One region of the Cellulosilyticum sp. genome, then DNA from elsewhere that is predicted to be linked to it. Evidence: a T-box and tRNA genes for the amino acid it is inferred to sense, from the RefSeq annotation. Region 1 holds a T-box; the other holds one or more tRNA genes.
The links. A T-box is a leader RNA that pairs with one kind of tRNA and senses whether it is charged. The one in region 1 lies ahead of thrS (threonine--tRNA ligase), so its partner is inferred to be a tRNA-Thr.

Region 1 (5,331 bases):
ATAAAAAAACAATAAAAATTTAAAATGTTAATTTTATATCTTTACTGTCCATACTAGATAAAATAAGATAAAACATGTATAATAAATTGTTAGACATAAATAGCTAGCGAGGTGCGTAAAGTGGAAGCTTATAATGAATTTGCAAGAGTATATGACACATTCATGGAAGATACACCTTATGATAAATGGGTGAATTTCATTGATGAATGTATGAAGAAATATAATGTCACACCTAATATTGTATGTGATTTAGGTTGTGGTACTGGGAAAATGACAAGCATCTTTGCACGTCGTGGCATTGAGATGATTGGAATTGATAACTCAGAAGAAATGCTAATGGTAGCAAGAGAAAATGCTTATGAGGATGAATTAAATATTCTTTATCTCATGCAAGATATGTCTCAGTTTGAACTTTATGGGACAGTAGACCTTATTTATAGTGCCTGTGATTGCATGAATTATCTTGTAGAAGAAAAAGACGTACTTAGTACTTTAAAATGGGTAAACAATTATTTAGAGCCAGAAGGACTTTTTATTTTTGATATTAATACACCTTATAAATATAAAGAAGTACTTGGAAATCGTGTGTTCGCTCAGCAAGAAGCATCATCAGCCTATATTTGGGAAAATTACTATGATGAAGAAGAAGGCATCAATGAATATGAGGTAAGCTTCTTTATTCAAGATGAAGAAGATGGTAGATATGACCGTGCCGTAGAAAATCATTATCAAAGAGCTTATAGCATAGAACGTATGAAAGAGCTTATTAGTGAAGCAGGACTCGAGCTTATTGGTGTATATGATGAATATAGCTTTGAACCAGTAAGAGAAGACAGTCAAAGAGCAACCTTTGTTGCGAGAGAAAAAGGTAAGAGAAAGGAAATAAAATAATGACACAAAATAAAGATTATATGATTAGAGGTATTGATAAGGCTGGGAATTTTAGATTCTTCGGTGCCAATACAAAAACACTTGTCGATACAGCTTGTGAAAAACACCAAACATCGCCAGTTGTATCAGCAGCTCTTGGTAGAACCTTAACAGGTGCAGCTATGATGGGACATATGTTAAAAAATGACCGTGATAGAGTTTGCATTATTATTAAAGGGGATGGACCTATTGGTGGAATCGTTGTAGAAGCTAACGGAGCTGGAGAAGTAAAAGGTTATGCTTATAATCCACATGTAGACCTTCCACTTAACGAATTTGGTAAACTTGATGTAGCAAAAGCTGTTGGTAATGCAGGTATGACAGTTATTAAGGATCTTGGACTTAAAGAACCATATTCAGGACAAGTGCCAATGCTTTCAGGTGAAATTGCAGAAGACCTTAGTTTCTACTTTGCAGTATCTGAGCAAACAAATTCAGTTGTTATGCTTGGTGTACTTGTAGATAAAGATTACAGTATCAAACAAGCTGGAGGTCTTATGATTCAAGTACTTCCTAATGCAAAAGATGAAGCTATTACAGCCCTTGAAAATAAAATTAAGGATTTCAAATCATTAACAGAGCGCCTTGAAAAAGGTCAATCTATTGAGTATGTATTAGAACAACTTCTTGGTGAGATTGAAATCATGGATCGTACATCTGTTACATTCAAATGTGACTGTTCAAAAGAGCGTATGGAACGTGCCCTTATTACAGTAGGTAAAAAAGACCTTAAAGAAATGGCAGAAGAAGATGGTCAAGCTGAAATTGAATGTCCATTCTGCAGCAGCAAATATTTATTTACAAAAGACGAGCTTGAAGGGCTTATTGAAAGAATTTAATCTTTTGCTTTTGTTAAATGTAATGTATTAACTTTTTTGGGAAGTCTTCAAAATTCAGTTAGACAACCTTTTTTGTTTAAAAACGTATGAAAAGTTGCTAGTATGATGCAAGGTGGCAAGCTAAGTGTTATATACTAATAGTAGAGAACTACAATTGAGGTAACAACATGTGCCGTTATATTCTCTACACCACGCGTTATAAGGATGAAATACTGGCTAAGATTAAAGAAACTGAGCTCCAGGAAGAATTAGAAGGTAGGCTTGAGGTGAAGCGGATTGGAGCAATATGGGAAATTTATTATGAGATAGAGGAGAGCAAGGAATATTGCGATGAAGTTGTGGCACATGTTATAAGTGATGTAACTCAAAAGCAGGCGATTTATAAAGTGTGCCACAAAGCCCTTAAGAAAAGAGAAGACTTGGAGCCTATAGATAAGGAAGAAATTACAGAAGCATTTGTAACAGAAAATTACTTGTCTAGGCAAGAGGGCTTTTCCTCTATTACCTATTATCTCATATATGTGCCAATACTTGTAGAAGTTAGGAAAGAAGCCTCTTTTAATGTAGATGGCTGGTTACAGTTTCGAATTCAAAAGTACAAGGTTCTCTTAAATGATTTATTAGAGCAGTTTATAGCAGACTTTGAAATGAAAAAGGATGTGGTAAACTTTATTAGATTGATGCGAGATGTGAGCATGTTAAGTGTGCCGTTAGAAGAAATACTTCATCTAGTGTATAACAATGAAGGAAGTCCCCAATTATATAATAAAGATATGAAAAATGTAACAGGTTATTATATTAAAAAGTATTGTAAAGACCTTATATTAGATAGTACATTACATGAAGAGGACTGGATGCTCCATATCCTCATTACTGTTGTCCCAAAAAAAATAGTTGTGCATCATAAGGAGCGGGCGAAGCAAAAAAAATTCTTAAAGACTTTAGAAATTATTTTTGATGAAAGCATAGAATATTGCAAAGGCTGCAAGTATTGTAGATGTGAAGAATGAAGTAAGAAAAATGAGTAATTAAAGAATTAAGAGCCTGGAGACGTTGACAGGAAATGAGGAGAGTTATATAATAACAATAAATTCTATATTTTTTAGAAAACAATGATGAGGACAGTAGTTTGTAAAAGTTTTTTCAGAGAGAAGATGCATTGGTGGGAGCATTTTTAAAGCTTTATAAATGAAAACCACCTCGGAGTGATTGCAAACCAATCCGGTATTAGACCGTTATCATAATTAATAAGTGGCAGGAAATTAAGAATAGCTAATTTCTTTACAAAGAATGAAATATGGTTTTATATTTCATTGTTCCAAGAGAAATTGATGCTAATCAATTTCTTTGCAACAAGGGTGGAACCGCGGGTATAGCTCCCGTCCCTTTTAAATAAGTGATTATTTAGAGGGATGGGAGCTTTTTATATGCGTTTATATAAAAACAACTTTCTTTCAAATAATCAGCAGGATTATTTTATAATCAGCAGGATTATTTTATAATCAGCAGGATTATTTTATAATCATAGAATTGTTCTAAGTAAATTAAGTATTTGAAGGGAGTAGGAATAATGATTAAGGTAAGTTTAAAAGATGGTAGCGTCTTAGAATGTGAAGCAGGTAGTAGTATATTAGAAGTGGCAGAAAAAATTAGTAGCGGTCTTGCAAGAAATGCTTGCGCAGGACTTGTAGATGGTGAAATGATGGACCTTCGCCATGAGCTAGATAAGGACTGTCACTTAGAAATTTTAACTTTTGCAGATAAAGATGGTAGATGGGCATTTAGACATACTGCTTCTCATATTCTAGCACAAGCTGTTAAGAGACTTTATCCTAGCGTGAAGCTTGCTATAGGACCAGCTATTGATGATGGGTTTTATTATGACTTTGATTTTGAACGTTCTTTTACAGAAGCAGATTTTGAAAAAATTGAAGCTGAGATGAAAAAAATCGTTAAAGAAAAGTTACCTATTGAACGTTTTGAATTACCAAGGGAAGAAGCTATTGCTAAGATGAAGGCTGCTGGGGAACCTTATAAGGTAGAACTTATTGAGGATTTACCAGAGGGAGAAACAATTTCTTTCTATAAACAAGGAGAATTTGTGGATCTTTGTGCAGGTCCACACCTTATGACTACTAAACCGGTTGAAGCCTTTAAGATTATGTCTGTAGCAGGTGCTTACTGGCGTGGCAGTGAAAAAAATAAGATGTTACAACGTTTATATGCTACAGCATTTCCCAAAAAAGCTGAGCTTCAAGAACATCTTGATAAAATAGAAGAAGCTAAGAAAAGAGACCACCGTAAACTTGGTAAGGAATTAGAACTTTTTGCCTTACTTGATGAGGGGCCAGGATTCCCATTTTTCTTGCCAAAGGGTATGATTCTTAAAAATACACTCATTGATTACTGGAGAGAAATTCATAAAAAGGCTGGTTATCAGGAAATTTCTACTCCTATTATTTTAAATAAAGAGTTATGGTTAAGAAGTGGTCACTGGGATCATTACCGTGAAAATATGTATACTACAGTTATTGATGATGAAGATTATGCCATCAAACCAATGAACTGTCCAGGAGGTATGCTTGTTTATAAGACTAAGATGCGTTCTTATAAGGATTTACCTCTTAGAATGGGAGAATTAGGACTTGTTCATCGTCATGAACTTTCAGGTGCGCTCCATGGATTAATGCGTGTGCGTAACTTCACACAAGATGATGCCCATATCTTTATGCTCCCTGAACAAATTAAAGATGAAATTAAAGGTGTCGTAAGACTTATTGATGAAGTTTATAAAACATTTGGTTTTAAATATAGTATTGAGCTTTCTACAATGCCAGAAGATCATGTAGGTAAAATTGAAGATTGGGAAATAGCTACAAATGGTCTCCGTGAAGCTATTGAAGAAATGGGTTATGATTACGAAGTCAATGTAGGGGATGGTGCTTTTTATGGTCCTAAATTAGACTTTAAACTAGAAGATAGTTTAGGCAGAACATGGCAATGTGGGACAATTCAACTTGACTTCCAGCTTCCAGAGCGCTTTGAATTAGAATACATTGGTGCAGATGGTGAAAAACATCGCCCAGTTATGATTCACCGTGTAGTCTTTGGCAGCATTGAACGTTTCATTGGTGTCATCACAGAACACTTTGCAGGAGCTTTCCCAACATGGCTTGCACCAGTTCAAGTAAAAGTATTACCAATCTCAGACAAACATGGCGACTATGCTAAAAAGGTGGCAGAGACTTTAGATGAAGCTGGTATTCGAGTGGAAACTGATGAACGTAGTGAAAAGATTGGTTACAAAATCAGAGAAGCAAGAAATATGCGTGTGCCATTCATCTTAGTAGTAGGTGCCAATGAAGAAGCTAATGGTACTGTAAGTGTACGTAGCCGCAGAGGCGAAGAGGGCGCAATGAAATTAGAAGACCTTGTAAGTCGTGTGAAAGACGAGATTACAACAAGATATAATTATCTATTAGATGAAAATAAATAGTCATCTATGAGATATAAGAAGAGCTACTAAGGATTTCTCGATAGAAATCCTTAGTAGCTCTTTTAA
Region 2 (24,248 bases), on a different contig from region 1:
GTATGTTTTAAGTTTGTCCTCATAAAATATATTATAAAATTATTTACATTCTTTTCTTTTTAGTTTCATAGTGATAAAATATATCAAAAAATCAATTTGTATTTTTTAAGGAGGTTTATTGTGTCTATACTTACTTCTTTCGTTAACTATATGATTTATCTTATTGAGAAACTAGGTTACATAGGTATTTTCCTTGTTATAGGACTTGAATATGCTTGCTTTCCTATTCCCAGTGAAGTTGTACTTCCCTTTGTAGGAATGAGTATTCCTCAAACTTCACTTTCTTTTTTACCTAGTTTTTTAGTAAGTATTCTAGCTGGTCTGTCTGGTTCTCTTATTTGCTATGCTATTGGCTTTTATGGTGGCGAACCGCTACTAGCACGTCTTTCTAAACGTTCTACTGGTCTACAAACTGCTTTGGATAAATTTAATACTTGGTTTGCTTCCTATGGGCGTTGGGCCGTATTATTTACCCGCGTTGTTCCTCTTACACGTACTTACATTTCGCTTTTTGCTGGTGTTAGCCGTATGTCTATTGTTGAATTTCTGCTTTACTCTGCGACAGGTATTGCCCTCTGGAATCTTGTGCTTATGTCACTGGGATTTTATGTTGGTAATAATTGGACACTTATTGAAAGTCTTTTAAATACTTACAGTAATATTGTGCTCACCCTCGTTGCTATTGTTCTCATTGGCTTTATTTTATTAAAGCTTCAAAAGAAACAAGCTAAGTAAATCCTCTCCTTGTACTTTATTTTTTTGAATACTATAATAAAATTAAGTGTATAATTTAAAATACTCAGCTTACATCTCAAAATACATTAGATTGTAAATAGTGTATTTCATATACACAAGAGGAGGATTATAAAATGGAAAAAAAATTAGCACTGCTTGTAGAAGGTGGCGGTATGCGTAGTGCCTTCACTGCAGGTGTTTTTAAAGCATTTAATGAGCACCAGCTAAAATTCCCTTATATTATTGGTGTATCTGCAGGTGCTAACCTTACCAGTGACTATCTCTCAAATCAGTGCGATCGCAATGAACGACTTTATACAAAGTGGGTTACAGACAAACACTTTATCCACTTTACTAACTTACTAAAAGAAGGGGCTTACTTTGCTATGGATTTTCTTTTTCATGACTTACCCTATGAACTTGACCCCTTTGATTTTGATACTTTTTATGCCTCTGATACTTGTTTTAAAGCAGGTGTAACACATTGTCGTACAGGTAAAACATTTTATATGCATCCAAAAGATGCACGTACCAAAGATGAAACGCTGCTCATGCTTCGTGCCTCAAGCAGTATTCCCTGTTTATCAAGACCTGTTTTAATTCGTGGTCAGTATTATTTAGATGGTGCCTCTGTTAATGGTATTCCTATTGACAAATCCATAGAAGATGGCAATACACATCACATTTTTATTTCTACACGTAATCGTGGCTATCGTAAAGCTTACTCTAAAAGTATGCATCTATTAGCACAGCGTACACTCAGCAGCTACCCTGAACTGGTCCATCAAATGGCACATCGACATATTCATTATAATGCTTCTTTAGAACAACTCGAAACATTAGAAAAAGAGGGGCATGCCTTTATTATCAGCCCTCCTAATCCACTTCAGCTTGATCGTTTTGAAAAAAATGCTGATAAGCTCAAATTGCTTTTTGACGATGGTTATGAAGAAGGTTTATCTCGCATGCCTGATTTACTTGATTTCATGCGCTAATTACTTATCAAGCTATAAAAGGGTGTATATAAAATATCAGCGTTTAAGATAATAAGCTGATATTTTATATACACCCTTTTACTTTTAAAACATAAACTATTTAATTAAATCGGCAAACTCTGCATTTACTAATTTTTCTAGTGCACAAGGTGCCATTGTTACTTGGAATCCTACTTTACCCGCACTAAACGTCATTTTCTCTAATGCCTTGGCACTTACATGAATTGTTGTTTTAAAAAGCTTTTTCATACCGATGGGACTACATCCACCATGAATATATCCTGTGGTCTTTAAAAGATCCTTCTGATGTAGCATCTCTATACTTTTTTCACCCACAACTTTACTTGCCTTTTTTAAATCTAGTTCTTCATCTACCGGAATTACAAATACATAATTTGTCTTGCTATGTCCGACGGCTACAAGCGTTTTAAAAACCTGCTCCTTAGATTTACCAATCTTCTTAGCAACTGAATTACCATCTATCTTTCCATCCATCACTTCATATGAAGTTACCTCATAAGGCACCTTTGCTTTATCTAATAAACGCATGACATTTGTTTTAACATTTGCCATCAAAAAACCTCCCTTAAAGGCCTAAGAAGGACTGGTTAAACGTTCTAACTCTTCAAGATACGCAAGAGCTTCTCCTTTTGTATTTCCACACATTTGAGGCTCTGGCATTAAATCTCCACACACTTTAGGTCTTCTTGGATCTAAGAAAATCTTACAGCGATTATTTTCATCTAATTGAACACAGCGCTCCCCTGCTTTTTTCCCATTTGGCATACCTGGTATTGGAGAGCTAATAGATGGTGCAATACAACAAGCTCCACAAAAATCACGACATTCCATATTACTAGTCTCCTTTACTTTAACTCTTTTTCTTCTTAAGCATTTTATCCATTTATTTGCATACCCTAAATCTGAGTTCTTGGGTAATATTTATATTGTTTATTGTAGCATATTGCATCTCTAAATTAAATAGTAATATAATGAGAATAAATTTGATATTAAAGGAGTTTTTTTATGCGTTATATGATTATCTCTGACATTCATGGTTCTACACTTTTCTTAGAAAAAGTACTCAAAAAATTTCACGAGGAATCTTACGATTACCTTATTATCTTAGGTGATATCCTTTATCATGGTCCTCGTAATCCAATTCCTGAAGGCCACAATCCAAAAGGCGTTGTGGAGCTTCTCAATCCATTAGCCGATAAAATTATTGCCTGTCGTGGTAACTGTGAGGCTGAAGTCGACCAAATGCTTCTAGAATTCCCTTGTCTTAGCGATTATAGCTTAGCTTTTGATGAAGGCGTACGTCTCTTTGCTACACATGGTCACTTATATACAGCAAGTAACTTCCCTAAATCAGGAGGTAAAGAAATTTTCTTATACGGTCATACACACCTTTGGGAACTAAAAAAAGAAGACAATATCCTAGTGTGTAATCCAGGTTCTATTACACTTCCAAAAGAAAGTCGTCCACACACTTATGCAACTTTTGAAAATGGTGAAATGGCGATCTTTACAATTGAAGGTGACAAATTAGCCAGCTTATCTATTAACTAGTGAAATAAGCTCTTAATTATTAGTCAAAAAATTATATATTTTTCATCCTTTTTATGGTATTATAATGGTATAAACACTTTAGATTGTTTTAGTTATTTTACATTTTCTACAAATCATGATAGTATCATATGCATAACAATTTTTATTTAAAGGAGCTTACTTAAAATGGATAAAGGTAAAGTATTAGCCATCGTAGATGGTAGAGAAATTACAGAAGCAGATTTCATGGAACTCGTACAAAGCATTGGTCAAAATGCTATGCAATTCCAATCTCCACAAGGGCAAAAACAACTTGTTGATGAACTTGTAACACAAGAGTTACTTTACTCTGAAGCAAAAGAACTTAAACTTGATGAAGAAGAAGAGTTTGTACAAGCTTTAGAACATATGAAATCTACATTACTTAAACAATACGCTATGCGTAACCTTTTAAACAATGTCACTGTAACACCAGAAGAAGTTAAAACTTACTTCATGGCACACAGAGATGCTTTCAAAAAACCTGAATCAGCTAAAGCTAGCCATATCTTAGTTGACTCAGAAGAAAAAGCTAATGAAGTGCTTGCAGAAATCAAAGGTGGTCTTGACTTCGCTGAAGCAGCTAAAAAATACTCTAGTTGTCCATCTTCTTCACAAGGCGGAAACCTTGGTGAATTCACTAGAGGCCGTATGGTACCAGAATTCGAAACAGCTACATTTGCAATGCACGTTGGTGAAATCTCTGAACCAGTTAAAACACAATTTGGTTACCACATCATCAAATTAGATGATCTTACTCCAGAAGAGCCATCTAAACTTGAAGATATTGAAAACCAAGTAACAGACCAATGCCTCAATGCAAAACGTCAAGAAATCTACCTTGCAAAAAGAGAAGAACTTTCTAAAAAATATACAATCGAAATGAAATAAAAATGAGGTGGTAGCATAAAAGTGCTACCGCCTTTTTTAAGTTTATGGTAAGGCGGTAGCACTTTCATTCAATTTTAGAAGTTCCTTTGGCTGAAGTACAGCTTAATTGCTTATTTCACGTACTAGTAAGCTACATATTCTTCACTTATTTTGGGTTGTCCAATATAAGCTTAACAAGCTCTTCTGGCTTTTCTGCAAGGTGATGTGCACCGGCATTTAGAAGTTCTTCTTTTGTTCTAAATCCCCAGAGGACACCTATTGAAGTAACACCTGCATTTTTTGCTGTCAGCATATCAATATCTGAGTCTCCCATATAAATACAGGCTTCCTTTTGCACATCAAATTTCTTAATCAAGTCATAAATGCCTATTGGATTAGGTTTAGTAGGTACACCCTCTCTTTGTCCCATTACAAATGCTATTTGATCTTTAAATTGGCGTTTTATAAGCTCTGTAGCATAAACTTGTGCTTTATTTGTAAGTACTGCACATTGAATGCCCTTTGCATTTAATATAGTAAGCGCTTCTTGAATGCCTTCATAAGGCTTTGTATAGTCTTCACTATGTGCACCGTAATATTCATCAAAAACAGCTTTTACCTTTAAAACAGTCGCTTCATCTTTAGCCCCTTCTGGAAGTGCACGCTCTACCAACTTATAAATCCCACTTCCTACAAAATACTTGTATGCTGCCACATCATGTGTTTCATACCCAAAACTTTTTAAAGCATAGTTACAGGCATTGCTTAAATCTTCTATTGTGTCTAACAAAGTGCCATCTAAATCAAATATCGCTAATTGATACATAAATCCCCCTCCTTACAACCTTTTATCTTTAACTTATCGCTATACGCTTGTACCCTTTTATACACCTCTACCTAATTCAGGATTGGGTATATATACAGGTACTTCTTTTGTAATGTGTAATGTATTTTCTGTAACCTTGCATTCATATGCTAATATTGTAACACCTTTTTGACTTGCTTCATATAGCACCTTTGCAAACTTAGGGTCACGTGCTACATGAGGCGTAAAATAACGAATATTTTCCATTTGAATCACGAACAGTATATAGGCTTTATAACCTTCTTCTACAGCCTTAATTAACTCTTCTACATGCTTAGTACCTCGTTCCGTCTTGGCATCAGGGAATTTTACATAATCTTCCTCTTCTAGTGTTGCCCCCTTAATCTCCATATAGGCCTCTTCATTTTGGGACTGCATATAAAAATCAAAGCGTGAGTTCCCATAGGTCTTCTCACGCTTAATATTGATAAGTGGCATCTCCATATTAGGTAACTTTATGCTACCTGCTTTAAGTGCTTCTTCTACCACTGTATTCGGTGCTTGAGAGTCAATATTTACAAGTCTATCACCCTTTTGTACTGTAATTAATGAGTACTTTGTCTTACGTTTTGGATTATCATGGACTTGTAAATAAACCTTAACACCTGGTACTAATAACTCCTTGCAGCGCCCTGTATTCTTCACATGAACTTTTTCAAGAGACCCCTCTACCTCACAATAGGCAATAAAACGATTAGGTCTTTCTTTAAAAATTGCTTCTTTTACTTCTCCATAATACATGGCATTTCTTCTTTCTTTACGGATTTCTTCTATTTTTCATAAACTGAGCGATCAAGTACACCAATGTATGGTAAATTTCTATAACGTTCTGCATAATCGATTCCATAGCCTACAATAAATTCATCTGGTACTTCAAATCCCACATAGTCTACATCTACATGCTCCTTGCGTCTTGATGGTTTATCTAGAAGTGTACAAATTTTAACACTTTCAGGATTTCTTGAAAGTAAGTTTTCTTTTAAATAATGAAGTGTTAAACCACTATCTATGATATCTTCTATAATAAGTAAATGTGTATCCTCCACACTTGTATCTAAATCTTTAATAATACGTACAACCCCTGAAGATTCTGTAGCACTACCATAACTTGAAACAACCATAAAATCCATTTGTAATGGTAAGTCAATATGTCTTACTAAGTCACTTGTAAAAATATTAGAACCTTTTAAGATTCCAATTACCATAAGCTTTTTACCTGCATAATCTTTTGTAATCTGTGCACCAAGTTCCGCTACACGTTTTTCTAATGCTTCTTGTGAATATAAAACTTTTGCAATGTCTTGTCTCATGTTAATCTCCTCGCTTCATACTTCGAACTTTTTCTACATTATACCACAAAATGTTCGACATGCAAACATCATCGCTTCTAGTTTTATACTTTATACTATAATTTATGAAAAATAAGATTGCTTTCTATAAATATTGTACTAAATAATCGTACTGTTATTCATAATGGCACGATTATTTAGTACTTAGTTATATCAAATGCTATTTACCTTCTACACCACTATAGTTTTGAATAATAGCCTCTGCCACTTCAATACCATCTACTGCGGCCGATGTAATTCCACCTGCATAGCCCGCGCCTTCACCTGCTGGATAAAGTCCTTCAATATTACTCATATAAGCCGCATTACGTGGCATACGTACTGGTGATGAACTTCGTGTTTCAAAGCCCGTAAATACAGCTTCTGGATGAGCAAAAGCCTTCATTTTTTTACCAAAAGCTTCCATCCCTTCACAAATCGCTTCTGCTATAAAATCAGGAAGTGCTTCTCGCATATTCACAAATTTCACACCTGGCTTATAGCTTGGTTTTACAACACCAAGTTTTGTTGTTGGCACATTATTTAAGAAATCACCCACTAACTGCACTGGGGCTTTATAATCCGAACCACCAAGTTCAAAAGCCAGCTTCTCAAGCTTTCTTTGAATAATTACGCCTGCAAGTGGATGCTCACTTGGATAATCCTTTGGTCCTACGTTTACTAAAATAGCGCTATTGGCATTTGCTGCATCACGTGCATGTTCACTCATCCCATTTGTTACAAGCATGCCTTCTTCAGAAGCTGAAGCAATTACATAGCCTCCAGGGCACATACAGAAACTATAAACTGTACGTCCATTCTCACAGTGGTGTACTAATTTATATTCTGCTGCACCTAATTTTTCATGATCTTTAAATTGACCATACTGTGCTTCATTTACCCAATCTTGTAAATGTTCCACGCGCATCCCCATAGAAAATGGCTTTTGCTCCATATGCACGTTGGCATTATAAAGCATCTCAAATGTATCACGTGCACTATGACCAATGGCTACAATACAGTTTTCTGTATCAATACGCTCATTACCATTGACTTCTACGCCACACACCTTACCATCTTCAATAAAGATATTGGTAACTTGACTATTGAAGCGATAAGTCCCACCAAGTTCAATAATAGTTTTACGAATGTTTTTGACAACATCTCTTAAAATATCTGTCCCTACATGTGGTTTATTTTTATATAAAATATTCTCTGGCGCACCTGCAATTACAAATTCTTCTAATACCTTATGACAACGTTTGTTTTTAATTTGCGTTGTCAGCTTCCCATCTGAGAAAGTGCCTGCTCCCCCTTCACCAAATTGAACATTTGATTTAGGATCAAGTACGCCTTCTTTCCAAAAACGCTCAATATCTTTAACTCGCTCATCAACACTACTTCCACGTTCTAATAAAATTGGGCAAAATCCTTGTTGTGCTAGCATTAAAGCAGCAAATAAACCGCTGGGTCCACTGCCTACTACAACAGGTGGATTTTTCATTATTTTATCCCCTTTAGGTGGACATACATATTTATTGCTTGCATGTTTTAAATTTGGAAACTTCGCTAAAAGCTTCTCATCTTTAGTTGTTTCTACATCTACTGTATATACTAATTTAATATCATCTTTTTTTCTTGCGTCCACAGCTTCTTTAAAAATCATATAACTTAAAATATCGGCTGTTTTTATTTTTAACTTCTTAGCAATTTTCACTGGAAGTACTGTAATGTCTTCATTTAAATCTAGTTTAATATCTTGTACTCTGATCATAATTTTTCCTCTCTTTATTTGCTACTACTAAGTCCTGCTAAATATCCAGTTGCCCATGCCCATTGCAAATTATAACCACCGCAATCTCCATCTACATCAAGCACTTCGCCAGTAATGTAGAGGTTAGGTGCTTTAAGAGATGCCATCGTGCTAAGGTCAACCTCATCTATATTAATGCCGCCTGCTGTCACCTGAGCATATTTGTAACCTCTTGTCCCTTCTGTTTCAAATGGAAAACCTTTTAAAACTTTTGCTAAGCGTTCTACTTCTTCAAATTCTAAGGTGTCACATGTTCTATGAATACCGCTTATTTCAGCACACTTTAAAACAGGTACAATGACGCGTTTGTGTAAAAAGCCCATAAGCAATAATTCGATTGTGCGATTTGGTTTTGCCCCAATACGCTCATAAATCATCGCTACTACTTCATCATAACTTTGTTCTGGCACTAAGTCTAGTGTTACCATAGCTTTTTTCTTTTCTAAATGTGCTCTTGAAATATTACGACTAATTTGGAAAATAGCTGGTCCTGATAGCCCATCTTCTGTAAATAAGACTTCACCATATTCCTGACGTTCACATTTTCCCGCTACATAAGCACTTGCAATAGCCTTTACTTTCGTTCCCTTCATCATCTTACAATAAGGTGATGACGATAGCGCATGTACTAAAATCGGGTAGGTTGGTGTCATAGTATGTCCTAACTTCTTTAGTAACTCATAACCTAACCCATCACATCCAAGGGCTGTATTTGCAAGTCCACCTGTAGCTACTATTATATTCTCCGCTTCATAGCATCCACCATCTTCTGCAAGAACTTGCCATATTCCCTTCTTATGTTTAAGACTAACTACCTTGACTTCTGTTAAAATATCTACAGCTAACTCCTCAAGTTCCATACGAAGTACATCTAAGATACTATTGGCCTGTTCAGAACGTGGATATACCTTTGTCCCCTCAACCAGCGGTTCGATCCCTAATTCTTTAAAAAACACCTCTGTCTTTTCATAATCAAACTGTGCAATTGGCCCAAATATTTCTTTTTGGCTTCTACTATAATAGTTTGCTGGTTTTAAGTTTGTATTACTCACATTACATCGTCCATTGCCTGTGACTAATATTTTCTTGCCTATACGATTTAATCTTTCTAGTATGCACACACTTTTTCCTGCTCTTGCTGCTGTAATAGCTGCCATCATCCCTGAAGCGCCACCACCTATAATAATAATCTCTTTCATTGTTCATCCTTTCCTAAACAGACAATAAGGCCACCTATTGGTAGCCCTAGTCTTATTTATTTGCTTCTACATATGCTTCTAATATTTTATCTAATTCATTAGGATTTCGAAGTAGTGCTTCTCGCTTATCTTCTGGAACCTTAATTTTACCTTGTACCAACATACTATACGTTTCTGCTGAGCATCTATCTGCAGCTGAAATACCTAAATCAACAAAACTTTCTGTATTACCACCTTCTATAATACATATAGAGCCTTCACTATTGATTCCTAAGGTATACGTTGCCCCATCATTACCTTCAAAGCTCTTAACCTCTTTTTGTAATGTTACTTCTTTTTCATTAAACTTAAGTACCTCATAGCCTCCGAAGCGTTTTCTAATATTTTGTTCATCCATGCCTAAAAGTGTAGTTGCTGGAATAATCACCTTCTCTACTACCTTGTGACTTTCATCTACAGTCTGTACTGTAATCTTTGTATAAATCTCGATGCGAGGCACCTCTTCTTTTACTTCCACTAAAGTATTAGTACTTTGTTCATTCTTTGTTACTGCTGTACCTGCCTCGGGTTTTGGCATTTGTAAACTAATAATCAAGTACGCTCCTATGAAAAAAAGAAGAAATGCAACGACACCAATTAGTAAACTTAAGTAATATTGTTTTCTCTTTAACATTGCATTCCACATCCTTTGTATAATTTAAACTTATTGAGATTATGTGTAAAATCTCAATTTTTATACACTGAATGTGAAATTTTTTAGAATTTTTTATAAATTTATTTTTTATCTAGTAAACGAATAATTTTACTTCCCCCTGGAAGCATCATTAAATCTGACTTTGTAATTGTTTTCGTTACAATACCAACTAGGAAATAAATAATAGCAGCTACCGGCATGATAATAATAATTGCCAGTTTATCACTTAAACCTATCATTGTAATTCCTATATATATCGGATATGAAATAGCTCCCATAAGTGCTGCACTAATTGCAGGTCTTACAATGAGCTTATTCCAGTTAAGCTTCATTTTTAATGCCTTACATAAATATACAATATTTAAGACTGCATAAATGAGGTAACAGATTGTTGTGCTATGAATAAAACCAAAAATATTTAATGCTGGTATCTGTAAGAAGATTATGTTAATAATCACCTTAATACCACAAGCGATAATTGCATTAATTGTAGGAATACGTTGCATTGTCATCCCTTGTAGTATACCTGCACTAAGCTGAGCAAGTGCAATCACTAAAATCCCAATTGCACCTTGCATTAAAACTTCCGAACCTGCTGTATCACCATGCAGTAATAAGAAAATTGGTTTGGCATATAAGATAAAACCAACTGCACAAGGCGTTGCTAAAAGCATTCCAACTTTTAAAATAAGCTTTGTCTTTTTGCGAATTTCCTTAAAATCACCTACAGAAGATGCTGCGGCAATAGCTGGCACCGCCGCAAGTCCAAGCTGCATAACAAGGCTAGCTGGAATATTCATAAAGGTACCATATTGATAACTCATTTGGCCACTTAGCTCACTAACAACTTGCTGTGTTTCCATCATCGCAGCCCCGGCAACAGGTACAAGTGACAATGCATTTTGACTTCGAAGTATATCTACTGCTTTGGGTAAGTATTTAGAAATCATTGATTGATCAATAAAAGTCATAATTGAAAAAATAGATGTACTAATAATAACAGGAATCATCATTCCTAAAATTTGCTTTAAGATTATTCCTGTTGATTCATAAGTATACTCTACACTTTGTGCAATATCTTTCTTAATGCTTGGACGTTTTTTCTTATACATAAGCATGAGCACGATAAAACCTGCAATTGCTCCTGCTCCTGTTCCAAGTGCACTACCTGTTGCACCATATACTAATGAAGTTTTAACCAGTATAGATGCTAATAGTACGCTAAAAATAACATTAACAATTTGTTCGATAACTTGTGAAATAGCCGTTGGTGCCATCTCTTCATTACCTTGAAAATATCCTCTCATAACAGCTAAAGTAGTCGCAATCATAACCGTTGGTGCCAGTGCACGAATCGGTAAGACTACACCTGGTTGTGATGGGAAGAAGTTTGTTTGAATCCACTCTGCTCCAAACCACATCCCCAGTGCTAAAATAAATGCACCAGCTAAACAGTATATCAATGCGATGTGAAAAACACGCTGTGCTTCCCGGTGCGCTCCTGCAGCCTTACGCTCAGCAATGAGCTTTGATAAAGCTCCTGGAATAGCGATTGCCGTTAGTGTTAAAATCATGGCATACACAGTATACGCAACACCATAAAGAGAGTTACCATCATCTCCTAAAATGTTACGAATCGGAATACGATAAAGCATCCCAATAATACGACTTACAAGTACACCAATACTTAAAATCATTGCGCCTTTCATAAGACCCTGTTTGTTATTTGTACTTTCCATATCATTCCTCTATTTTTCTATCATATTATATTTACACTAAAAGATATTTTATCATATTTTCCTAGCTAGTACACCCTTTTTACCAACTTATTTTCACATTCTACCTTGCCTCACCTCTCTCTATTGTACACAAAAATATAGGCGTAGTTCTCACATACCTATCCGCCCTACGCCCGTTTTTCTCTTCCCCTTCTTCACTTTCACACTTTGCACTTCACCCTTTACGTGCCTAACGTTTCTCTCCTTTTGGAAATTCTGGTAGCAAGTATGCAATTGGCTCTCTCTTTAAAATCATCTCATAACGTGTGCCAATTTCCGGATACTGCTTATTGAATATTACAAACTTTTCAATGGTTTTAAGACTCTCATAAGATAAGTACTGCTGCATGGCTTCTTTTTCAGTTTCTTTATTTTGCTCAATATGCAAGATATCTAAAAATTCATCGATAAGCTTATTTCTAGCAATCAAATATTCTGCAACCTGCTTACCTTGTTCTGTGAGACGAAGGGGCTGATAAGCAGAGTAGGTAATATATTTCTGATAATGGAGACGCTGCAACGCTTGCACAGCTTTTTGCAATGATTGATTCATTTCCCTTGCAATCTCAGTACTCTTTAATTCTTTATCTACTTGCACCTTTTCATAAATGCACAGTAAATACTTTTCTAGACTGGCGGACAACATGCGCATTTCCCCTTTTAAAATGGTTATAATAAATATATGCCAGTTTTACCCAATCCATGAGTATAATTTACATTTTCATCATTTATCAATTGACACACCTCGCGTTGCATATTAAAATTGTGAAGAGGTTATCTTAACATAAAGGAGGTGAAATAATGTCCAACATCGTACTTATTAGTGACAGCGCTTGTGATTTACCAGAAGCTCTTGTTTCTCAATATAACGTGGAGATTATTCCCTATTACGTTTCTTTTGATCAAGAAACATATTATCGTGAAATTACAGAGTTGCCACTCGCAGACTTTTATAAAAGGCTAAGATCAGAAAAGATTTTCCCTAAAACATCACTGCCTTCAATCAATGATTATATGGAACGTTTTACACCACACGTAGAAGCTGGAAAAAGCATCATTTGCGTTTGCTTATCTAGCCACTTTAGCGGTTCTTATAATGCCGCTGTTAACGCACGCGAACTTATTTTAGAAAATTATCCTAATGCAAAAATCGAAATTATAAATTCTTTAAATGCTACTGCTGGTGAAGGTTCACTCGTTCTAGAAATTGCTCGTATGATTGAAGCAGGTCTTGACTTTGATAAAATTTTAGAAGTATCCTATAAACTTCGCGAGCATGCACGAATCTTCTTCTTCGTAGAAACACTTGAATATTTAGAGCATGGTGGTCGTATTGGTAAAGCTTCTGCCCTTCTTGGTACAATGCTTAATGTCAAACCAATTATCTATCTTCAAGATGGCTTACTTTTCCCAGGTGGTAAAGTACGTGGTACAAAAAAGGCTTTTGCTAAAGTTGTAGAACTTACTAAAGAATACGTTGGTTCAAATCCTCAGGATTATAACTATATGATTGCTCAAGCTGACAATATAGAGTATGCTAAAGTAATGCATGATCTTGCAGAATCTGAACTTGGTATTACAATTCAAGCAGACTACAGCTTCATTGGTACAACAATTGGTGTAAATACAGGACCAGACGTTGTAGGAATCTGTGTTATTCCAAAATATGAAACTTATATTTAAAAAGAACTACTTATTGTTGTTTTTAGATTTATAGGATTATTCATTACGTATTTTATATAGATTAAAGAGGTGATCATCATTTATGACCACCTCTTTTATTTTATCTTATTGCTATACTATGTACCTTTCTCGTTTTAATCATTTTTAATTCCCTTAATTTCAATATTAGGTATTTTGAAACCATAATAAACTGCTAAAAACCCTAATATTTCTGTAGCAGTAAACGGTGGAAACAACTTCACACCTGTATGATTAAAAGTTATGCCATCTAAGGCAAGTGCCACTTGTGCAAGAATCAGTACAATATACTGAACACGAAGCTGTACATTCTTATAGCGCACAAACCCGATGATACATAATATAATTATGATTGTAACAAAACTTCCTTGTACAATGCTTAAATATAGCGGAAATGGTTTTATAAGTTCTAGCTGATAGCCATAACTGCTACCTTGTACAATCTGTGTTGGCTGTCTTACAATTAAATAAATATAAAACAAAATCCAAGGTAAAAAACATAGTACATAATAAGGATATTTTATCTTCTGTCTATACATTGGTGTAATATACCATACTACAGAAGCTGTAGGTATTGTAAGTCCTATACTTGTAGCGAAATAAAAATACCTTAATTTCATCAAGGCTTCTAGTTCCAAATGGTCACCATAGGCTATAAGGGTACCATATCTCAAAATAGAAAATAAAAACAAAATCGTACATATCTTTTTTAAGATAGGGTATCTATTATTGGATATAGCACTTACATTTAAAAACAGTACATAAATAGCTAAAAGACAAAGTGAGATTAACAAAAAATAGCCAGCTCCCATATGCTTCCCTCCATAAAAATAGTCTTATTTTATTTTATGGATAAGCTCTATCTTTTAGAACAAATTATAAAAACAGGTGCTAGAAATCAGCTTCTAACACCTGTTTTTATATCTACTCTACACGTTTTTTATTTAATTCATTGAGGTAACTTACTGCTTGAAGAACAGCCACATTACCTTCTCCTACAGCCTTTGCCACTTGATATGGTTTACCTGTGCAATCTCCTGCTGCAAATACACCTGGGAGATTCGTCTCCATGAAACGATTCACCTTAACAGCCTTTCCATCTAATTCAAGACTTTGTAAAAGCTTAGTCGTAGGAATACTTTCTTTAATAATAAATACCCCACTTACATCATGGCTACTTTCTTCAAGTTCAATACCACCTACAATTTGCTCGCCATAAATACGTTTTGGTTTGCTACGCACAACCTCAATCTTTTCATGAAGATGTTCTATTTCTTTATAAAGTGGCACATAATATACCTTGTCACAGATTTCTGCTAAATAGTTAGCATCTTCTTCTGCATGGGCAGAATCACCTATCACAAGTACTTCTTTTTCACGGTAAAGAGGCCCATCACATGTTGCACAATAACTTACCCCTTTTCCTAGAAATTCATTTTCTCCTTCAAGCACATTACTTTTTGAAAGCCCATTTGCTAAAATAACTGTACGTGCCTCAATAAATTCATTTTCTACATTAAGCATATAATACTCTCCCATTGGGAAAATCTCTATAACTTTTGATTCCTGAATTTCTACCCCCAATTCTTTTGCATGATTTGTAAATTGTTCCATCATTTCATGACCATTTACACCTAACATACCAATATAATTATCAATACGTTCTGCTTTATAAATAAAACTTGTAGAAGGTGGATTTCCAAAAACCTTTACCTTCTTATTACGAATAACGCCTGAAATTGCTGCTGAAAGGCCTGCTGGTCCTGCACCAATAATAGCTATATCTAACATATTAAACCTCCTAGTACTTACTTCGTTGTCTTTTGCTCTTAATAACCATTTGTATCATAATAGAATATTTTTCCTAGTATATTATATTACATTTTACAACTAAAGTGTAAAAAAAGTAATTCTACACCTTTTTTACACTTTAGTTGCAAAGTATTTGACCACTAACAAATTAAAAGGAGATATTACGAAAACTACTTCGTAACATCTCCTCTATACTCTAATCGTCTAAGGCTTATTAAGATAATATTCCCTTACATAACTCACACGCTGTCTTTGTAGCTGCTACACCACCCATCGCTGTTTCTCTAAGCTCCATTGGCATGCTACATCCTACCTTATACATAGCCTCTACCGTTTCATCAAAAGGAATAATATGTGCAAGACCACTTAATGCCATTTCCGCACTAACAAGTGCATTAGAAACACCCATCGCATTTCGTTTTTGACAAGGTGCTTCTACAAGCCCTGCAATAGGATCGCAAACTAAGCCTAATATATTACTCAGCGCCGTTGCGGCTGCATCTAATGAAGCTCTTGGACTTCCTCCCATAAGCTCACATGCCGCTGATGCTGCCATAGCAGATGCCGAACCTATTTCAGCCTGACAACCGCCTTCTGCACCTGATACTGTTGCATTTCGTGTAATGACATAGCCTACTGCACCTGCATTAAATAATGCCATGAGCATTTCCTCTTCACTATAATTAAACTCTTCTTGAAGGGCAATGAGTACACCTGGAATAACTCCTGAAGAACCTGCTGTCGGCGCTGCTACAATAAGTCCCATGGAACTATTTACTTCTAGTGTCCCTACAGCATAACTAATCGCCTTAGTCATCATGTGGCCGCAAGCTGTTTTGCCCGTACCGCTACGTGCATAAATTCGCTTACTTTCTCCACCCAAAAGTCCTCCCATTGATTTAAGGTCTTCTGTAAGTGCACGTTTTACTGCATGCTTCATAATTTCATAAGAATGTCGCATCTTTGCAAGTGCTTCTTCTTTAGTAGTCTTAAAAAGCTGAACTTCTCTCTCTAACATAATCTCAGAAATTTTTTTATTTTCTTTTTCGCATAATGTAAGCAGTTCATCACCATCTATAAAATTCATCATGTCTATTACTCCTATAAGCTAATCATCTTTGCATATTTTATGGCTGTATTTTCTTCAATGCGCTTTAGCACATCTTCACAAATCATCTCATCTGCCTCAATAATGGTAGAGGCTAGTTTCCCTTTATCTTCACGATAAGCACGAAGATAAGCAATATTGATATTATATTCACTCAGACATTTTGTAATATAGGCCATAACACCTGGCATATCTTCATGTACAATGAATAAGGTATAATACTCTCCCGAAAAGAAGACTTCCATACCATTTACTTTATCAATACTAATACTGCCACCGCCTATAGATGAACCCATAATACTCAGACGATTGCCCTTTTTATCCTCCATGATGATTTCCACCGTATTAGGGTGCTTATAATGATGATCCTCCGTTATAATAAACTCATAATTAAGCCCAGTCTCCTTAGCAATCTGAAAAGCTTCTTTAATGCGTTCATCTTCTTGGTCCATGCCCAATATACCGGCAAGTAGCGCCCTATCAGTACCATGTCCTCGATAAGTTTTTGCAAAAGAACCAAAAAGTACAAAGGTTACTTTACAAATTTCACTAGGCCCTAGCTTCTTAGCAACTCTAGCAATTTTTAATGCACCTGCCGTATGTGAGCTAGAAGGCCCTATCATATTGGGTCCTATAATTTCAAATACACTTAATTCTTTCATATTCTGTTAACCTCTTGCTGTCTAATGATTTCTTAAGTGATATTATGCCCATTATGTATCAACTCAACACATCCTTTTATCTTTTTATCATTTCTCAATAAGCACCAACTATATCTAATGCTTTTATTTTTTCTTTCATCTCTAACATTTTATAACGACTAATAGAGAGCTTCTCTCCATTTTCCATTATAAGTGTAATACCACCTATACTCTTGATATAACAAATATTTACTATACATGCTCGATGGATGCTTACAAATTCAGGCTCCTTTAAAATATCCTCTAAATCTTTAAAACGTACAATCTTTGTTTTAAAAACACCATTAATCGTGTGTAAATAAACATGTCTGTCACTATAAGAAAAATACATAATTTCTTTTGCACTGACACTTACACGTCCTACTGTTGTACGAAAACTATAAGTACTATTTTCATCGCTAAAATTTAACATTTCCATCACCCCAATAATATTTTATAAAGCTTTAAAATGAATTACAATATGCGATTATGCGCTTATTTTTTACTTACCCTCTTAAAAGATAAAAAAAAAATGATTTCGTGTAATATTTTGACTCAATCCATGAAATTCTTGCTATTTTATCCTATTTCTCTTCTTAAATATGCTACAATGTTAAGGATACTATTTTAACTTTTTTCACTTAAAAGGAGGTTTTCATATGGAAAATCAAAAACATTTTTACATGAAGCTTGCTGAAAATGTTATTGCCCAAATGGCTAAACGTAATATTGAAGGCTATTATGTGAATACAAAAGAAGAAGCAACAATGAAGGCTCTCTCCTTCCTTAAAGAAGGTATGACAATTACTTGGGGTGGTTCAATGACCCTTAGCCAAATTGGTTTACTAGATGCTCTTGAAAAAAAAGGCTGTTACAATTTATTAGACCGTAGTAAAGTTTCATCAAATGAAATACCTGAAATATACCGCCAAGCTTTTTCGGCTGATACATATCTTATGAGTAGCAATGCCATTACACATTCAGGTGAATTAGTGAATATTGATGGTACAGGTAATCGCGTTGCCGCACTTATTTATGGCCCTAAACAAGTTATTATTATTGCAGGTATGAATAAAATAGTAACAGATGAAGCTGCTGCTCTTGATCGCATTCATAATGTTACTGCACCAATTAATGCCATTAGACTTAATAAAAAGACCCCTTGTGCACTAACTGGTAAATGTCATAATTGCCTTTCTCCTGATTGTATCTGTATGCAAACAGTTGTCACAAGAAATAGCCGTGACAAAGGCCGCATAAAAGTTATCTTAGTTGGAGAATCTTTAGGCTATTAATAATCTGACTATTTTTTTATTTTAAAAATAGGTAGGTAAATGTTGACAAAATATACGGCACATGATATCCTATAAAAGCGTTCAATAGTAATAAACAGAACGCTTTGCTCTCGTGGCTCAGTAGGTAGAGCGTCGCCTTGGTAAGGCGGAGGTCGGCGGTTCAAGTCCGCTCGGGAGCTTACAAAAGACTTACGCTTAGCATAAGTCTTTTTTTGTTTATAAGTAATTGTGAATTTCTCTCCATTTTACGGACTGTACTTTATACATAATCATTATTCTTCTCTCCTTTTTTCTTAGTTCAATTTAAGTTGCCCTGACATCTGTTTTTTCTCTGTTTCTACTAGAGCTACATACTTCTTCAAAGTGTTTCTACTTATGTTATGCTTCTGCATTAAATCAACTTATTTGATACTTCTATTACTTAAATACTTTTCAATGTCAGCTTTTAATTCATCATTCATTTTATCTAATTGACCAGGCTTTCTACTACTCTATATATCAATATATTTTAACGAATATTTAGCTTTATTGATTTCAAAATAAAAAAGGTATTATAGCAGTTCCCCTGTACAATACCTCTTATCCTTATGCTTCTATTATAATTGGAAATAAGTTTTCTTCTTCAATGTTAGTTTCTTTAACAAAGAGTAGGTTATCCCCTATCTCTTCTACAATTTTGCCAATGCCTTTATACTCTATTTTATTATTTAATTTCACCTTATTAAATTTATAAAGTGCTTTAAATCCTGCAACGATTTCATCTAAAGCAACATCTTGTTCCTTTATAATATCTATCATTTCTAACTCATCTTCGTTCAAGCGTGCAATAATATATGTATCATTTTGTTCAAAGTAATATAAATTACCTTCTTCCTTTGTCATATAATCAAAGCATCTTCTTGCAAAATCATTCTTACTTTGTATTTCATCGCCAAGGATCCTATAACTAGTCATGCAACCCATTATTGTTGCAGCTATTTCATCCTTTGAAATGATCTCAGGTGCTATCCCTTCTTGAATACCTTCCGTTTGAATATAATGTTTAACTTCCTCAATATGCTTAAAGCCAAATCTAGGATAAAAAGGTATCACTGCTTCATCTGCACTTAAGTAAATAAGATCTACCTTATCTTTATACTCTTCACTAATCTGATAAATGAGCCTTTCAATTAAATGTTTGTAATGGTACTGAGGGTGTAATATTATATGTTCTAGCCTAATTGCAGACTTTAACTGCCCTTTATATAAAACATCTTGTTTATAAACTGATACATTTGCTATAATCTGTGTACCATCTGTAAAAGAATACGGAATATACTGTTCTTGCCAATATCCCTGTGCATACCATGTCTCTAATGAAACACCTCGGTTTAATTGCAATAAGGAATTTAAACTACTACGATTTTTCTCATCATCTTTGTAATTCTTAAGAAAGGTAACACGCTCCATATCTTTCCCTCCATTTATTTGTTTACTTTTTATATATTATACAATAAAATTATTTGCAATACTCTATTTTTAATAATATTGTTATTTTAAATATATTTAAACAATTTTAAAATTGTGAACAATTAACATAAAGAAAGGTCTATAAAAAACATTTTTGTGTGTTTTTTATAGACCTTTTTCTCTAGTTGCGTATCGCCACTAAAAGTTTTTCAATCCAACCCTTTTTATATTTTAATGAAATATAACCAATACAGCTCATCGCAAGCGCACCTACAATATCTACAATTAAATCCTTCATTGTATCGACTAGTGCTGCTCTTCCTACTAAGTCAGCACCACCTTCTAAAGCAAACTTCTGCATATTAAGACCTAGTAAGCCATCAAATGTAAATTCATAAATTTCCCACAGCACACCCATCGTTGTTGCAAAACAAAAGGCACAAAGTGCTACAAACATTGGACTTAACTGAACAGGTATTTTCTCTTCATTATTTAATAGACTTACAAAAGAAAACCCTAATGCCCCTAGCATTGCACCGCTAAAGGTATGTAATATTGTATCCCAATGTGGTACAACATAATAAAAGCTTTTTACCTCACCTAAATATATCGCACCATATAAAAACAGTGTATATAAAAGTAACATATTCGTTGGAATTTGTAATTTAAATTTCTTTGTTAATACCCCTGGCATAATCATAGCAATGACACCTAATATACATTGTACAAGCATAAGAACATATTCACTTTTAGGACGACCAAATACCCCTTCTGTTGCATCTCCTAATACTGGTGCTAATACAATCCCTATAATTAAAAAGATTGCTGAACCTACTAACGATATCATTACAAATAAACTAATCCACTTTTGCCAATTTATTTTCCTCATGCACTACTCCTTCATCACTTATTAAATTCTGTTAAGACCTGTCCTTATACTTTATCATCTTTCTTATTTATCCTTCAAGTTATTTTTTAATTTATGTAATGCCATAATTTAACAGGTCTAAAAAACATAAAACTATGCAAACGTCTTGAAACCTTGCATAGTTTTGTGTAATCTTCTAGATTAAACTTACCGCTTTATCTAATACTTTAGCAATATCATCATTAATAACAAGGTCTGCCTTGGCATCTGCTGAAGTTTCACTTTTATTAATAAGCACTAGATTTTTACCCGTAAAGTACTGAATCAGCCCTGCCGCCGGATAGACAACTAAAGAGGTTCCGCCTATGATAAGGGTATCAGCTTGACGAATGGCATGTATCGCTCCTGAAATCACTTCATCATCTAAGCCTTCCTCATAAAGTACCACATCAGGTTTTATAACACCGCCGCACTTTTCACATTTTGGCACACCATCAGCTGCTAATATATACTGTGCATCATAAAAAGCATTACAATCCATGCAGTAATTTCTAAGTACCGAGCCATGCAATTCATAAACCACCTTTGAACCAGCTGCTTGATGTAAACCATCAATATTTTGTGTCACAACAGCTTTAAGTTTCCCCATCTCTTCTAATCTTGCAAGTGCTTTATGACAAGCATTAGGCTTTGCATCTGGGTAAACAAGGTGTTTCTTATAGAAATCAAAAAATTCTTCTTTGTAACGTACAAAAAATGTATGAGAAACAGCTTGCTCTGGTGTAAAATTACGATTAAGTTTTTGGCTATATAAACCATTTGAACTTCTAAAGTCAGGAATATTGGAAGCTGTACTTACACCAGCTCCACCAAAGAATACAATATTTTTGCTATCGCTTAAGATTTTTGCAAGCTGTTCTATCTTTTCATTCATAAAATCATCTCCACATGTTTTTTTATATTATAGCACATTTTATCTTAAATCATTACACTTCCCTTTAACCGCATAGCCCTAGTCTTTTCATTATTTTTGTATTTTAATATTTTGTATAACAGGCCATAATCTGCATCTGAATTCTTCTTCCTTGTCCCCTAAAAAGCAGATCAATTCACTTTCCCAAATATGCATTAATACCTCCTTTTGTTTAATTTCCTGCAAGCATACTTTGAAATGCATCTCATCCTCTACAGTTAGTATCTTTAAGAGCAAAGCTAATTCTAATTCAGATAAACTTCTATATAAAGCCTGGTATTCTCGCCCATATAAACATTCTGATTCTAAGAAATCCACCATATCCTTTAAACTATGAATATGTGTCTTAAAAATCTCCAGCTTATCTGTCACACCTCCTGCACTGCATACGGCTTCGATTACTTCTTTAAAAACATCATCCGCTAGACTTTCTCCATCCTTAAAGTCAATAGTTGCTATATCACGCGCTCTTTTAAATGGCACAAAAATCTTATCCAATGTCTGGTTTACTACTGCTACTTCTATTCTTTTTCCTACAGGTATACAAGCGCATAAAATATACTGCTTTAAAAAGCCATTTATCTTAAAAGTATTAATAATTTCCATTGCCGCACTCTGCAATAAGTTTAAAGGGAATTTTTCATTTTCAAACTGACTTTGAAGAATGCTAATATCCGCCTTACTTAAGCCTAATCCTGTTAAATCTTTGTGTATCAATACCCTTCCTATAGCGTTCACTAAAACCATTTCAAATATATTAATAAGTAATTCTTTCTCATTAGGATCACTGCTTTCTAATAAGTTATTAATATCCTCTATTTTAAAATAGCTACAAAATGCATTCTCATAATAAAGTTTTTTAAGATAGCTATAGACATACGTTATGCCTTCTTCTTTCATCTCATCCATACATAAGGGATAATCAATATCCGCTGCACTCATATGCCCACTAAACTCCGGGTCATAATATGGGTAAAAATCTGTAAAACCCTTGTCAATTGTATCATTATATGCAAAGTTATCTACCTTCAAACGATTTGCTTTGAGTCTTTCAAAATAAACTTTACTTTTCTCTACTTGCCCTTTTATTAGTTCTACCCCTTCTCTAAAAAGTGTTTCTAAAGATTGCTGTTTCAATAAACGAATACCCTCTTCATCTTTTAGGCTTTTGAATTTAAAATCCAAGCCATAAAGTATGGCACGCATAAGTCCTTCTGCCGTTTCTACCTTTACCGAACTACTTTCAAACCTCGTATAACGCTGAATTTGAACTTCCAAAAGTTTCACTAACATAACCTTGATATTTGCAACTTCTGCCATTGAAATAAGCCCCACTCTCAGTGCCTCTTCTATATAAGTTTGAAAATAATTGTTAAATGCTAGTTTGCTACAATCTATCTTGGAAGTTTTGCTTAGACTAGTATTCATTTAAATCATCTCCTAAATAAAGTTTGTCTCTCTCATCAAGCTGCGTATAGTCTTCATGACCATAACGAATATTCCTTGTAAGCTGTTCAAGTGCACTCTGCTGCAGGAGCTCTATATCTCCACCGCAATATTCATCAAAATACTGCCTCATCAATTTTAGTAGTTCTTCATCACTTAAAGTATCTAATGCCTCATTCTTAAAGTAATAAAAAGTCTCTACTAGCTCCTCAATCGTACTTTCATAATTTTGTGCCTCTAAATAAGGGCTATCACAAAATATTTCAATAAGTTTTGGAATAATCCCCCCACCAATTTCTATACGGCCATAACTTAGAAGCGCTTCTTTACGTCTTTCTAAAATTTGTCCTACATCTTCTTGGGTTAGGATTAAACCATACTTTTTAGTTTCTTTATTACATGCCATAATTTCAGAACTTGCTATTTGTGAAATAAGTGCCTGTGGTAAAAAATCTTTCATTGAAAGGCCTCCTTAAATTATACCTTGACAAATCATTATTTTTGTGTTATAATAATATTATATAGGTATTTTTAATATGGTTTTTATAAAACATTATAGCATAGTTCGAAGTATGTTTTCAATAAAAAAAAGAGGATTGCCACAGCAATCCTCTTTTTTTATCTCTCTATTTCAACTTTGCTTACTTTTCTAAGACGCCCTTTAATTGGGGTATTCTGAAGCTGCTTATATACACTTTCACCTTTATTGTTTAAAATTTCTACAAAAGTAGAGATATCTTGAATATTGATAATACCAATATCTGCTGCACTCATCCCTTTTAAGTTGCAAAGTGTACCTACAATATCTACAGGTCGCATCTTCGTCTTTTTCCCTGCATTAATATGCAGTTTCATAATTTCTTGGCTTAACTTCTCGCCCTTTGAAGCTACCTTCTCCATAGGGATACCCATCTTTGTTTCAAAGGCTTCTTGATGATTTATAACTTCTTCTGGCCTTGGTCTTTGGCATACTGGTATGGCATGATGAATATAAGCTTCTATTTCCTTTAAGAAATAATTTTCTCTCTCAGAAACTAAAAGCATAGATT

Region 2: it has a tRNA-Thr gene. The T-box ahead of thrS (threonine--tRNA ligase) is inferred to sense a tRNA for this amino acid. The anticodon was not compared.

Annotation. Positions count from the first base shown of each region.
Region 1 is NZ_CEVXFV010000069.1:13,447-18,777, reverse strand. It holds gene AC1VAQ_RS18970 (class I SAM-dependent DNA methyltransferase) at 121-891, shown strand; gene hslO (Hsp33 family molecular chaperone HslO) at 891-1,769, shown strand; gene ytxC (sporulation protein YtxC) at 1,937-2,779, shown strand; T-box leader at 2,873-3,159, shown strand; gene thrS (threonine--tRNA ligase) at 3,343-5,265, shown strand.
Region 2 is NZ_CEVXFV010000004.1:122,798-147,045, forward strand. It holds gene AC1VAQ_RS03160 (DedA family protein) at 121-735, shown strand; gene AC1VAQ_RS03165 (patatin-like phospholipase family protein) at 870-1,730, shown strand; gene ybaK (Cys-tRNA(Pro) deacylase) at 1,827-2,303, opposite strand; gene AC1VAQ_RS03175 (YkgJ family cysteine cluster protein) at 2,325-2,582, opposite strand; gene yfcE (phosphodiesterase) at 2,757-3,302, shown strand; gene AC1VAQ_RS03185 (peptidylprolyl isomerase) at 3,468-4,211, shown strand; gene AC1VAQ_RS03190 (HAD family hydrolase) at 4,357-5,016, opposite strand; gene sfsA (DNA/RNA nuclease SfsA) at 5,074-5,796, opposite strand; gene hpt (hypoxanthine phosphoribosyltransferase) at 5,826-6,365, opposite strand; gene AC1VAQ_RS03205 (NAD(P)/FAD-dependent oxidoreductase) at 6,565-8,157, opposite strand; gene AC1VAQ_RS03210 (BaiN/RdsA family NAD(P)/FAD-dependent oxidoreductase) at 8,172-9,395, opposite strand; gene AC1VAQ_RS03215 (hypothetical protein) at 9,448-10,068, opposite strand; gene AC1VAQ_RS03220 (putative polysaccharide biosynthesis protein) at 10,170-11,828, opposite strand; gene AC1VAQ_RS03225 (metal-dependent transcriptional regulator) at 12,058-12,513, opposite strand; gene AC1VAQ_RS03230 (DegV family protein) at 12,669-13,550, shown strand; gene AC1VAQ_RS03235 (hypothetical protein) at 13,685-14,380, opposite strand; gene AC1VAQ_RS03240 (NAD(P)/FAD-dependent oxidoreductase) at 14,493-15,359, opposite strand; gene sdaAA (L-serine ammonia-lyase, iron-sulfur-dependent, subunit alpha) at 15,595-16,467, opposite strand; gene sdaAB (L-serine ammonia-lyase, iron-sulfur-dependent subunit beta) at 16,482-17,150, opposite strand; gene AC1VAQ_RS03255 (LytTR family DNA-binding domain-containing protein) at 17,245-17,601, opposite strand; gene AC1VAQ_RS03260 (lactate utilization protein) at 17,828-18,463, shown strand; tRNA gene AC1VAQ_RS03265 (tRNA-Thr) at 18,570-18,642, shown strand; gene AC1VAQ_RS03270 (GNAT family N-acetyltransferase) at 19,049-19,912, opposite strand; gene AC1VAQ_RS03275 (DUF2238 domain-containing protein) at 20,094-20,801, opposite strand; gene AC1VAQ_RS03280 (NAD-dependent protein deacylase) at 20,977-21,714, opposite strand; gene AC1VAQ_RS03285 (DUF6179 domain-containing protein) at 21,805-23,181, opposite strand; gene AC1VAQ_RS03290 (DUF6323 family protein) at 23,171-23,659, opposite strand; gene AC1VAQ_RS03295 (DEAD/DEAH box helicase) at 23,818-24,248, opposite strand, start outside.